DNA from 3 places in the Paradesulfitobacterium aromaticivorans genome. Region 1 is predicted to be linked to each of the others. Evidence: riboswitches for the same ligand, from Rfam matches in the RefSeq annotation. Region 1 holds a riboswitch; each other region holds the start of a gene.
The links. Region 1 has a riboswitch for cyclic di-GMP ahead of ACYQ2N_RS03465 (methyl-accepting chemotaxis protein). Riboswitches for the same ligand answer to the same signal wherever they lie in the genome.
Positions count from the first base shown of each region.

Region 2: it holds a riboswitch for cyclic di-GMP, as region 1 does, so the genes downstream of both, ACYQ2N_RS05790 (ArsB/NhaD family transporter) here and ACYQ2N_RS03465 (methyl-accepting chemotaxis protein) in region 1, are expected to answer to the same signal.
Region 3: it holds a riboswitch for cyclic di-GMP, as region 1 does, so the genes downstream of both, ACYQ2N_RS14455 (HD-GYP domain-containing protein) here and ACYQ2N_RS03465 (methyl-accepting chemotaxis protein) in region 1, are expected to answer to the same signal.

Region 1 is NZ_BAAHYT010000008.1:240,142-244,361, forward strand. It holds gene ACYQ2N_RS03465 (methyl-accepting chemotaxis protein) at 1-1,936, opposite strand, end outside; cyclic di-GMP riboswitch class I at 2,042-2,126, opposite strand; gene ACYQ2N_RS03470 (carbonic anhydrase) at 2,300-2,842, opposite strand; gene ACYQ2N_RS03475 (DUF6951 family protein) at 2,922-3,236, opposite strand; gene ACYQ2N_RS03480 (sulfite exporter TauE/SafE family protein) at 3,339-4,142, opposite strand.
Region 2 is NZ_BAAHYT010000010.1:96,249-100,468, forward strand. It holds gene tsaA (tRNA (N6-threonylcarbamoyladenosine(37)-N6)-methyltransferase TrmO) at 1-232, shown strand, start outside; gene ACYQ2N_RS05780 (DoxX family protein) at 393-905, opposite strand; gene ACYQ2N_RS05785 (manganese catalase family protein) at 923-1,723, opposite strand; cyclic di-GMP riboswitch class I at 1,936-2,029, shown strand; gene ACYQ2N_RS05790 (ArsB/NhaD family transporter) at 2,186-3,460, shown strand; gene amrS (AmmeMemoRadiSam system radical SAM enzyme) at 3,457-4,220, opposite strand, start outside.
Region 3 is NZ_BAAHYT010000010.1:1,784,296-1,788,515, reverse strand. It holds gene ACYQ2N_RS14465 (GAF domain-containing SpoIIE family protein phosphatase) at 1-150, opposite strand, end outside; gene ACYQ2N_RS14460 (HD-GYP domain-containing protein) at 152-1,228, opposite strand; gene ACYQ2N_RS14455 (HD-GYP domain-containing protein) at 1,267-2,370, opposite strand; cyclic di-GMP riboswitch class I at 2,446-2,530, opposite strand; gene ACYQ2N_RS14450 (helix-turn-helix domain-containing protein) at 2,775-3,101, shown strand; RNA gene rnpB (RNase P RNA component class A) at 3,228-3,604, opposite strand; gene ACYQ2N_RS14440 (hypothetical protein) at 3,677-3,835, opposite strand; gene ACYQ2N_RS14435 (Nif3-like dinuclear metal center hexameric protein) at 3,996-4,220, opposite strand, start outside.

The DNA.
Region 1 (4,220 bases):
TCTGGGCCACTCTCTCCATGGCACTGTCCTGTTCCTGAACCGCAGATGCCGTCTCTTCAATCCCGGCTGAAGTCTCCTCCGCTATGGAAGCAACTCCCTGAATCGCACTGCTGATAGCCTTGCTACTCGCAGCAATCTCTTGCAGGTTGTCTGACAGGCTTTGAATCCGGCCCACCATTTGAGCCACCTCAGAATTGATGTCTTGTAAAGCCTGTCCGGTAATCTGGATTTGGTTCATACCCTCTTCAACTTGGGAATAACCCTTCTCCAATGATTCACTCACATTTTTACTTTCGTACTGTACCCCTTCCACAATACCAGTTATTTCTGTGGCAGAATTCCTGGTCTGCTCAGCTAATTTTCTCACTTCCTCGGCAACCACCGCAAATCCTCGGCCTGCTTCTCCCGCCCTGGCCGCCTCAATTGCCGCATTCAAAGCCAGAAGGTTGGTCTGATCGGCAATATCATTAATAACTTGCACAAGTTTAGATATTTTCTGGGCCTTTTGGTCTAGCCCCTGCACTTTTCCAACCGAATCTCTCATAATCTCGTTGATCACTTCCATTTGGGACACGGAGTTTTCCATTTGCACATTGCCATTATTAGCTGTCTCTAACACCAGATTCGAGGAGTTTTTCAGCTCTTCTCCATTCTGGCTCGCTAGGACGAAAAGATGATTGAGGTTTTCCGTTGAATTGGCGATTTCAGCCGACGTTCCGGCCTGTTCCTCAGCTCCTGCCGCCATCTCTTGTACTGTTGCCGCAATTTGCTCCGTACCTTGCTTCACACCATTGGCGATCTCGGCTAACTGTTGACTCTGACCATTAACACTCTCGGAAGCGCCAAATATCCGCCTAGTCATGGTGACAACCGACTCTTGCATGGCGGCCATAGCCTTTGCCAGCGTACCAACCTCGTCTTTTCTCCGTCTGATCTTCTCCGGAACCTGCACTGTAAAATCTCCCTGGGCCAATCTATCCAAATGCCCAGCCACCTCAGTTATGGGCCTGGCCAACGACGCGGCAAACCATAAAGACAAAATAAGGCTCAGCACCAAAATAACCCCCAGGCTGAGAACGGTCGTTCTAAGTACAGAGTCGGCATCTTTGAGCATCTCCGCCGTAGGAATTGTAACTCCCAGGCTCCAGTTAGGCGAACCAGGAATAGGAGTAAAAATCATATACATTTCCATGCCGTCGGGAGTAGTAATTCTCCCCATACCTTGCTGACCTGCAGTCATTTGCTTCCCTAGTTCATCCACACCCTTAAATCCGGCCTCGGATGCTTTTAAAAGATTAAGCTTCATGTTAATTTTTTCATCGGGGTGGGCAATGACCAGCCCTGTGCCGTCCACAATCCACCCGAAGCCGGTTTGCCCGATCTTAATCTGGTTGGCAATCTGGGTAACAGTTCCCAAGTCAATCACTCCGGCAAAAACCCCGGTCAACTCCCCGCTTTTATCTTTGATGGCATGGGGAATCACTACTACAGGTTTACCGGTAACTGCAGACGGCATCGGATTGCTGATAAACACGTCCTTGCCTTGATCTCTGATGGCTGTGTAGTCATATCTGTTCCGAATATTCCCTGTCTTCCCCTTTGTGGTATAGAAATCACCGTCTAAGTCAGCGTACCAACCAAATTCAAACTCTTTGTCGAGCTTCCCGTTGAGGGAGTCAGCATAAGCTTTAGCCTTCGCCCAGTCCCCTATTTCCAGGTTCTCTGCCGAGGACAGGACGGCCACTTCACCCTCTTTGGCCGCCAGCCATCGTCCGACTTCTGCCCCTCGGGCTTTAACAATTTCCTGGGTCGTTGTTTCTGTTGCTGTAACCATCGTCGATTTGGTCTGAAAATAAATAATGACTCCCAGGGATAAAAGAGCGATGGTTACAATTACAACGGACAACAGCATGATTTTGATCCGGATGGATTTCATTAGTCTGATCCCCTCCTAAAATAATCTCTCAACCTATTATGTCAAATCGCCCGGAAGCACGAATTCGCCATACCTCGACAACGGGCATGGCGAATTGATCACACTGTCGGCAGCCTGGCGATCATCACTTGGCGGTGGAAGACCCATAGCTTTGCGTCCTCTGCTTTCGCAGAGTTTGCCTTTTATCCCAGCTATTTGCAGTTACTTCGGCCTCATTCCTTACCATCTTGCCAAATGGCTTGTAATAACATCTTAATACTATATCAAAGTTCAACATTCTCCAAACCAAATTAAGGTAATTTTCGACATATTTTTTTGAGCCTTAAGCATAGCATTTGTAGTTCAAATATTTCTTTTTTTGCTTTATTCTTCTTTAACCAAGTAGAGGCGATTGTCCTCAACACGATAATAAAGGGGAGCAATGAGAGTTTTTTGGTATCTCATCCTAAGCCGTTTCGCTTCGCTTAGAACAAAATCCAATTCGTTGCCGATTTCAAACATAGGCGCGAAATGCATAAAATGTTGTTCAGCCCACTCCCTGTTCCAACCCGCTTGGTCCACCAGCCCTTGAATATACCTTTCTTTTTTCTCGAACAAGTTGACCATCCCACAGTTGTTGTGCGCTATTAAAGCAATAGCCTTAACCCCGCCGATGGCAATGGCATAGGAAACCTTAAATTCACTGTAGCGTAAATTTCCTCCCCCTGAGCGGAGGATATAGGCAAAATTATCCGGAATGTGCAGGTGTTTGCGGTTGTCCATGCACATGCCGATCAAAAGCTCGGCTTTGGCATAGCTTTCAAAAGGCTGCTTCAGATTATGGTACTCTAATAGGCGACCGATAGGAGTATCTTGGTACTCGGGAAAAATATCCTCTCGGGATGAAACAGGGCTGAGACGGTTCATGTCTTTTAACTCCCCCCTAAAATCACACTCAAACCAGTACCCAAATTGCGTCCTTGGCTTTTTCTGTTATTTACCGAAATTAGTTTGTCACTTCTATTCCGGCGGTTTGTGCTAAAGCCAGTCCGGCGGCAACTTCCACGGTTTTAAGTATGCCGGAAAGCCCGGGACAGCTAGGATGTGGGCTGTACTTAGCAAAAGCCTGGTAGACTTGCCCCAGATGCAAAGGTTGAAAGAGTTCCTTAAACGCATCCACTTCCTGCAGTTCTGCGGCGATTTTTTGATAGTTTGGACAGTCACTGCTTATTTTCAGTTTTACGTTTTGTCCATCCTGACAGTCTGCTTCTACCTCAATTTTGTGGCCGCAAATCCCGCCGTTAATCATTCCCCTGGCCATAAAAAACATCCTCCTCAGCTTCAGATTCTAATGTCCGGTACAATTTCCGGGCTGGCTTTGGCATCAGCTCCGTTCCCACCTTTTAGCTAAATCCTTTCTCAATTAGTAGTTAAGGATATTCAGCCAAATTTTCAGAGACGAAAAAGCAATGATTCCTGTCATAATCCAGTGCAGCACCCGGAGCGGAGCCCGGTGCGAGATTCTGGATCCCAGCTGGGCCGCTGGCACCGACCCCAAAACGAGAGCAGCCCCTAAGGCCCAATACATCTGCCCGCTTAAAATCTTTCCCAGCATGCTGGAAAAAGAAGTGAGTAAAACAATACCTAAAGTAGAACCGATGGTAATCCGAAGTGGAATATTTAGGATATAAACGCTAACCGGCACAAAAATAAAAGCTCCCGGTGCCCCGATCATCCCCCCAATGAAGCCTATTATCGCAGCCAAAAAAGCGGCCAAGAAGCGGTTAAACTGAATTTGATCAGCACTTTCTGACCCTGAGGGACTCTCTACTTTCTTTTTATCTTTTTTGGGTAAGAACATTAGTAAAGTAGCAAGCGTAGATATTCCGGCAAAAATGGTTAACAAGAAACGGGCATTGACATACTGGGAAAAGAACGCTCCCACGAAACCGGCCAGAGCGGCAGGGATCCCCATGACAAGCAAGACAGGTATACTAAAAGCTCCCCTTTTACGATGAGCCATAGCACCGGAAGCAGCACTGGCGAAGACTTGTAAAGTACTTATTGCTGCCACGGTTTTCATATCCAGGGTGGGTAGGTGCAATAACGGCGGGACGTAGAGAAGTAAAGGTACCATCAGAATTGCACCGCCTAACCCCAGCAAGCCGGAGAAAAAGCCCCCGGTCATACCTAACACCAGAAGTACCAACAAGAAGTAAGTTGTCACCCTAATTACCCCCAATTGTCTCTTAAAATTTATTTGCTCTCCATGAATTACGGGAACGGCCTCTGCCTTAGCGACAGA
Region 2 (4,220 bases), on a different contig from region 1:
TGCCAAGACTGATGCCAATAACGGCTGGCTGGACGAGCTTGAAGACAAAGGACACCTTCTGGCTCACATGCTCGGACGTCCGCACGAACACGAGGAGAGTCACTCACATGCTCAGGAACATGGACATCATGAGCAAGATGGGCGTGAACACCCTCACGAGCATAAGCATCATGCACATTATCAACACGGGCACCACGTATCTAGAAACCATGTTCATAAGCAAGAAGATTAGTAATTTTTACGGTCACAAATACACGGGGCTATCCAAAAGAGTTATTACTTTTGGACAGCCCCAATACTTATGCGTTAAATCAATTACTATCTAAATCAAGCTACTCACATCTAGCTGCTCTAATCAAGCTACTGCATCTAGCTACTCTTATCCAGCCAGCTTACCCTTCGCCACGACCAAGTCGCCATCGCTTCCAACGCGGCAAGAACACGCGGTCAACTCCCCAGAAATAAGCCGCGGCCCCTGCCCATAATAAAACTGCCTGCCAGAAGAGCAGGATGGGGTTGGTGCTGATAGCTCCCGACAAAAGGTAACTCATATTCATAATAATCCCCGCTAAGAGCGCAATCGTAGTAAGGAAACCCAAAATAAGCGCAGCCCCGACCAGTAGTTCACCCCATGCTACCATATACCCAAATAGGGTTGCATTTGGCATCGCTACGTTCTGGATAAACCAGCCATACCACGGCTGCACATCCGGGTGCTGGCCGCCGGTCTTAGCTAAGGCTCCTTTGAGGAAACCGGCTACTGCCCCTCCTGCTTTTGGTCCCACCCAAGCAGCCGAACCAGGACCAAACACTTTGCCAAAGCCGGCGGTTAACCATTCCCAGCCGACATAGACCCGGATAACCGTCCAGAGAACTTGAGCCCAACTTGATTCTCTCCAAGCCATTTTTTAACTCCCCTTTCTTAGTGGGTTTGTTGTGGAGGCTGATTATAATTAGGATTGTTGCGGGTTTTGTCATTATAACCAGGAGCAACTTCCCTGTTACCGATAGGATTCGGGTCTTTACCGTATTGGGCCGGACCACCATACTTCTGATTAGGATCCGTTTCATACGAAATTTCATTTCCCAGATTCCATGGTCCGCGGCTATCCCCCTGACCGGTGGACATATTCATGTATTTCTTGGAGAAGTCCGAATCCCTGAAATCCTTATTTACCCCTATGCCTTTGAGGGTTTCAATGGCCTGCATGAAGGAGAAATTATGTGATTCCTCGCGGCTAAGAAGGAAACGGATCATATCCTTAACACCGGCGTCATCTGTCTGCTGCAGTAGACGCTCGTAAATTAACTTGGCTCTTAACTCAGCCCCGGCATTGGAAGACAGATCGGTGTAAATATCACCGTTGGAATTAATGTAATTAGCGGTCCAGGGCGCTCCTCCTGAATTGATTAATAAAGGTCCCCCGCCCAAGAGGGCTGAATGGCTGGCAGGGAAATCCTGTGGGGGTGTATCCACCGGCCCGATCAACATTGCCAGGGATTCCCCGACCATCTCGAGGTGACTTAACTCCTCCGCCGCAATGTCCTGGAGCAAGTCCCGGATTTTCGGGTCATTACAGCCAAGGCTCTGGGAAAAATATTGCATCGCTGCTTTTAATTCCCCATTACCGCCGCCGAACTGCTCCAAAAGCAAGACCGCAAACCTGGGATCCGGCTTGTCGACATGTACCGTATATTCCATATCCTTAATATGCTTGAACAAGATTAAAACCTCCTCGCGCGAATTCTTCCTGTTTAGTATCATGTAAAATAAATATTTTTATGCAAAAAAGCTTACTATCTAAGCTAATGCAAGACAATCAAAATATCTTAACAACAATTTGTACATAGCAATAATATGCAGACACTTGACTTGACTAAACTGAACAGTCAGTATAAAATGCCTTTTGTAGGTGCCAACTTAATAATGTTTTCATTGTGTTGGGGCAAACTTCGCGAAAGTGGAGGACGCTAAAGTCATGGGTCTAAAGCTTAATATGATTTAAGCTATGATTGCCAGACTACAAGGACTTGGAACTTCTCAGGGGAGAGTAGTTCGTTTTGAGCTGCTCTCTTTTTTGTTGTCCTAATGAAAATGACGCCCTTTTAATAATTATCTCCCTTTCAACTCACACTAGGAAAGATGGTCTAATTTTTCTTAAATCGACCAGGAGGTGCATAAAAAGTGATAACAATCTTAACCGGAATCGTGTTCTTGGCAACTTATGCTTTGATCGTAACCGAAAAAATCCCGCGGGCCGTTGCGGCCGCAGCGGGAGCTTCTGTGCTGGTTCTTTTTGGAGTGCTTTCACAGGAAACAGCGATTCACCACATTGATTGGAACACCTTGGGCCTGCTTACAGGTATGATGATTATCGTGGATCTCACCAAACGCTCGGGCGTTTTCGGATTTCTGGCTATCTGGGTAGCGAAGAAGGTTAAAGCGGACCCAGTGAAGCTCATGCTTGCCCTTTCCCTGCTGACCGCAGTTTTATCAGCCTTTTTGGACAATGTTACGACGGTGCTGCTGGTTGTTCCTGTAACCTTAGCGATTGCCGATACCCTTAAACTTAACCCAATCCCCTTACTGCTTACTCAAATTATGGCGAGCAATATCGGCGGTACGGCGACCTTAATTGGAGATCCTCCGAATATCATGATTGCTGGCCCAGCAGGCCTATCTTTTGGAGATTTTATTATTAACTTAGCACCCCCTGCCATCATCATACTTTTCGTTACACTTTATCTGTTTTATCTAATTTACCGTAAACAGTTACACACTACCGAAGAAGCCAAAGCGAATTTAATGCAGCAAAACGAATGGGAAGAAATTAAGGATTGGAAACTCCTGAAAAAGAGCCTTTTCGTCTTAGCCCTAACTATTCTGGGTTTTGCCCTGCACTCCATCATCCATGTTGAAACAGCAGCAATTGCTTTAAGTGGAGCTATGCTCCTGATGATTCTGGCCCATGAAGAACCTGAAGAGGTGTTCTTAGCGATCGAATGGCCCACAATCTTCTTCTTTGCCGGGCTGTTCGTACTCGTAGGCGGTTTGGTTGAAGTTGGAATTCTGGACCGTTTGGCCCAGATAAGCCTTGATCTGACAGGCGGGGATCTTATGACCATGGCCTTGTTGATACTCTGGCTGTCGGCGATTTTCTCCTCCTTTGTGGACAACATTCCGTTTGTGGCAACGATGATTCCGTTAATTCAGAAAGTTGCAGCCATGGGCGGTCTCAGTCCGGAAGCGGTAGAACCCCTGTGGTGGGCCCTCGCCTTGGGAGCTTGCCTGGGCGGAAATGGCACTATAGTCGGTGCTTCAGCTAACGTTATCGTAGCCGGAATTGCGGAGAAAAACGGTTACCGCATTTCTTATATGCAGTATTTGAAGAATGGTTTTCCGTTAATGATTCTTTCGATCATAATCTCGACGGGGTATATACTCCTGCGCTATTATTAAAGCCCCACTCCAAATATAACCTGTCCGCATTCCGGACACTTGCCATCGTGAAGAAAGTTTTCTACGTTATATGCGCGCACGATAACTCCTCGACCGCACTGCGGACAAAAAGTGGTGCTTCCCCCTGTGACATTGCCCAAATATACATATGGAAGGTATTCACGCCCGATTTGCCATAGTCTTTCCAAACTTTTAACTTCCGTAGGGGGAACACTCAAGCGATATGCGGGAAAATAGCGGCTCAAATGCCAAGGTACCGGGGATCCGAGATCCCTTAGCCATCGGGCAAGCTCCCGGATCTCCTCCGGCTCATCATTACCTCCTGGGATTACGAGAGTAGTGACTTCAACGTGCACTCTCCCGACAAGCCTCTCCACCGTGCTTAAAACCCAAGAAAGCTTACCCCCGCAATATTTCACGTAAAACTCTTCATTAAAAGCTTTAATGTCAATGTTTACCGCGTCCACCCAAGGAATAAGTTCTTCCAGGAAGCGTCCTTCGATCATCCCATTGCTGACTAAGACCACTTTTCCACCACATTTTTTCACAAGTGGCGCGGTATCCCGGATCATCTCAAACCATACCGAAGGCTCGGAATAAGTAAAACATAAACCCAAAGAATCCTTAGCCATGTGTGCAAGTTCTGTAGGGGTAACTTTCCTCCCAACTTCGCGTGTCTGTGAAATCTCATAATTTTGGCAAAAACTACAGCTCAAATTACAGCCATAACCCCCCACGGAAAAGATCATGCTCCCAGGAA
Region 3 (4,220 bases), on a different contig from region 1:
GGAGCGAGCCAGCCACAGACTACAGCAGGAAGCTCCCAGACCCGAGCACAGGCGGCAAGTGATTTCTGTAAAAGCCTGCTCGTCTGCTTGCGCTTGCAGGAGGAGAGAACAGACCTGGTAAAGAATTTCCGTCTCCTCTGTCCTAGTCATCTCAGTTTCCCTCATCCAGGATCCGGACAATACAGCAGTTCGGATTCAAAGCCAAATCCAACTCATAGGGGGGAACAATTCTTTTTCCTCCAGAATCGGCCAGCACTCTGACCCGGGGCCGCGTTGGGTATTCTTTATAGGTCTGCACGACGACTCCTTTTTCTTGCGTATTGAGCATGATTAAGGTTCCAATGGGAAAAACAGCAACCGTGTTCATGAAATTTTCAACCACGTCAGGGTGAAAGAACTTTTCCCGGTTGGCCATAATTAATTCAAGAGCCTGAAAGGGCAAACAGCGAGGCTGCCAACCCCACCCACTGGTTAACTTATCATAAAGGTCGGTTACCGCAACAATCCTAGCAAATTCATTGATTGCCTCCTTTTGCAGTTGCCTGGGATAGCCGGTACCGTCGTAACGTTCATGGTGTTGTAAAGCCACATGGGCAACAGACAAACTGAAGTTTTCCAACTTGCGCAAAACCTCGAATCCCAGAACGGTATGCTGTTGATACAGGTTTTCTTCTTCATCAGTCAAAGGCCTGTTCTGATTCAAGACATTTTCCGGCAGCAAAGTATTCCCAATATCATGGAACAGAGCCCCAACCCCTAGTTTGTAGAGTTTCTCCCGCTCATAACCCATGGCAATCCCGGTAATCAGAGAAAGAATAGCCACATTCACACTGTGCCCAAACGTGTAATCGTTCATCGCGCGGATATCCACCAAATTAACGATGACATCCTTGTTGCTCAGTAGTTCTTCGATAATATCGTCAACCACTGACTTTACCCTAGACAGCTCCAGCGCCGGGCTCAGCTTGAGATTATCCATAGTCTCCTTCGTTATTTTCAGGGCTTGCAACCGGGTCTTCTCCGAGACGACATCGTTGATCTCAAGATCGCCCACCTCTTTGTCATGAATATAAAGAGCGAGCACTCCCAGCTCTTGGAGCCTCTGAATATAGCGGGGAGTCAAAGTAATTCCGGCAGCCAGCAAGGTCTCGCCATTGGCTCCGTAAATCGCCCTGCTCACTTGCATACCGACCCGCACCTTGTCAATGGGCATAGCCCGCATACTCATCACCCTCCCCCTGGGGATTCCTGCCTGAAAGTCTCTCATCAAGCCGATGGGTTAAATTCCGGTCGTGAACCTGAGTTGCGGTCAAAGGTAATGCTATTTACGGTTAAAGTGCGATTTTTCCTTAAGTCAATAATGTTTTCTCCCCGTACGGGCCTTCCCTGCTGATCCGCAATGATGCGCACCACCGGACGGGTGGGTAAATCGGAGGCAAGCGCAATCACGACACCCGTTTCTCCGCTGTTCAAAGTCACGGTGGAATGTTCCGGGTAGAGGAGGACACAACTGCGCAAAGCCCGCACCACTCCCGGGGCATAGCTTGAACCGGATCCGTTCAAGATCATCTCCAAGGCATGGTAAGGAGCCAACCTGACTTTGTACGGACGGTCTTCCGTCAGGGCATCAAAAACATCCGCCACCGCAACGATTTGAGCATTCGGATGAATCTCCATCTCGCGCAAACCGTCCGGGTAGCCTTGTCCTCCCCACCGCTCATGGTGCTCCAGGATCACCCGCAAAACCTCGTCCGGCCAGCCCGCATCCCGCAAGACCTGTTCCCCGCGGACAGGATGGCTCTTGATCACTTGAAATTCCTCCGGCGACAAAGCGGACGGTTTGTGCAAAATCTCCCGGGGAACCAGTAATTTTCCCCAATCGTGCAACACAGCGCCACTTGCCAAATAGGACAGTTCCTCAGCCTCATACCCCATATGGATACCGATGATCGTCGCCAGCACAGCCACATTCACAGAATGAATATAGGTATACCGGTCATGGTTATCCAGCCAGGAGAAGCCGGGAAATCCGTGACACTTCTCCAATTCTTGCAGGGAACTTGCCAAAATCGGCAGCGCCTGTTTAAGATAATCAATCCGGATAAAATGAGAATTGTAGCGTATATGCTTAAGGGGGGCTTTCTGAAACTGATCGTCCTTGAAATCAACCGACTGTTCACGCCCCGCTAATTCGGTCCACTCATAGCTGACTACATAGATCTCTCTTTTACAGGCAAGCTCGAAAACTTGTGCGGTAACTGCTTCCCCTTTCTCCAAAAGTAAATAGCCCCCCTGATCAAACAAATCGAACGGTGAGGGCTTATCTGCTACAACAGTATCAACCTGAATCGGAACGATCTGCAGTTTCAAGGCACCATTCACCCCTTTTTTAAAACAAAAGCGCCATACCCAGGAGGTATGGCAACTCTAACCAACTACTCCCTGTTCGGTAACCCAGCCGTCATCACCTTGAAGTGGAAGACCTGTGGCTTTGCGCCCCCGGCTTTCGTCGGGTTTGCCTTTGTCGCAGTAGTTACTAGCTATTCTGAACGAATTTTCATTCTCTCTTAGTGCCACACTGATGTGGCATGGTGTCTAAATATATAGCTTTATGTAAGTGTAGGTAAATTTATATATAATCTTAGTCAAATTGTACCACCTAATCAACTTGATGGTTAGATTCTAACAGTGTATAATTTTGTTTATTTTATAGACTAATAGTTTATAAACACTTATTGCACCTCCAGCTACAATAGGAGATGGAGGTGACAGGGTTGCATGATATACGAAAACTCGTAGGGTATAACATAAGATATTTTCGTAAGTTAAAGGGGTTTACGCAGGAAAAGCTGGCCGAAATGATCGGTGTCAGCGGAGCGTACATAGGATATATCGAAAGGGGCAGCAAAGCACCTTCTTTGGAACTCCTGGCGAAAATCGCTGTGAGCCTCACCGTAGAGCCGGCAGCATTGCTAACTTCATACGACGCAAAAGAACGGGAACTTTATCAGTTGCTGGCTGTTTTGTCCGATAAGAAATCAAAACAAGTCAAATTTATCAGGGAAGTAGCTCAAGCCTACTTTCGATCTTTAGAAAGCTAAGAAAAGAGAGTAGGGGAAAAGCCTTCGGCATCACGCCGAAGGCTTTTCCCATTAATCTTACAGGCACTACCGGATAAAAAACTGAAGGGAAACCGGATGCTTTAGCACCTCAGTTTCCCATGAGCATGGCGAAGTCTCCGTTAAGCCGAGTTCTGTTCCTCTCATGTGAGAGGCGATGATCATCTATCTGGGGCCGCTGTTGCCAACGGCCTCATGCGACCTTACCCGGGAACGAAGCGGGCCGCTTCATAGCTCCCCTATTCGGTCTTGCTTCAGGTGGGGTTTACAGGGCCAGCCAGTCACCTGGCTGCCGGTGAGCTCTTACCTCGCCTTTCCAGCCTTACCCAGCACTCAGTCGCCTGAGTGCTGGGCGGTATATCTCTGTTGCACTTTCCTTGGAGTCACCCCCACTGGGCGTTACCCAGCACCTTGCCCTATGAAGCTCGGACTTTCCTCAGAGACGACCTTTCGGTCCTTGCCTCCGCGATCATCTCGTCAACTTCGCCACATAATAGTACTGCAAAAAATGAATTTGGTCAAATAAATTTTGCTGGTTGCAGATCCAGAGTTTGGGCTTACGCTCTGTTTGTATGATGGGCGCTATCTTCGAGTTCTTCCATTTCATCGTCAATATCCATAAGAGCTATTAGCCACTTAGTCCGATTTTCGTAATCGGAAGCGAGGTTAGCCAAAACTCTTTCTCGCTCGCGCCGCAACATTTCCGTACGACTCATGTTTTTACCCTCCTTTGTGATTCAGATTAAACTAGCAAAATAACTATCTTTATTAATAACTATCTTGTCTATATTTTTATTAATTTATAAATATTCTTCCTTTAGTACACATGATAGATTATCCGAGTAAAATTGTCAAGTATTGAACATGACAATGGTTCTATTGTTTTTCACTCGTTTGCACTATCCAAGGAGATTTATCCGCCGCACTGATAATAAACTCCACTCCTTGGAGGGCTTTGGCAGAACGTAAGTAGTGGGCCAAGTTATAAAGCATTGGTCTTTCACTAATAAAATGTCCAATATCTGCCACCGTCATACCTCCTTGGAGAGCATCTAGTGCGGCATGATGATCAATATCCCCTGCAATAAAAAGGTCAGCACC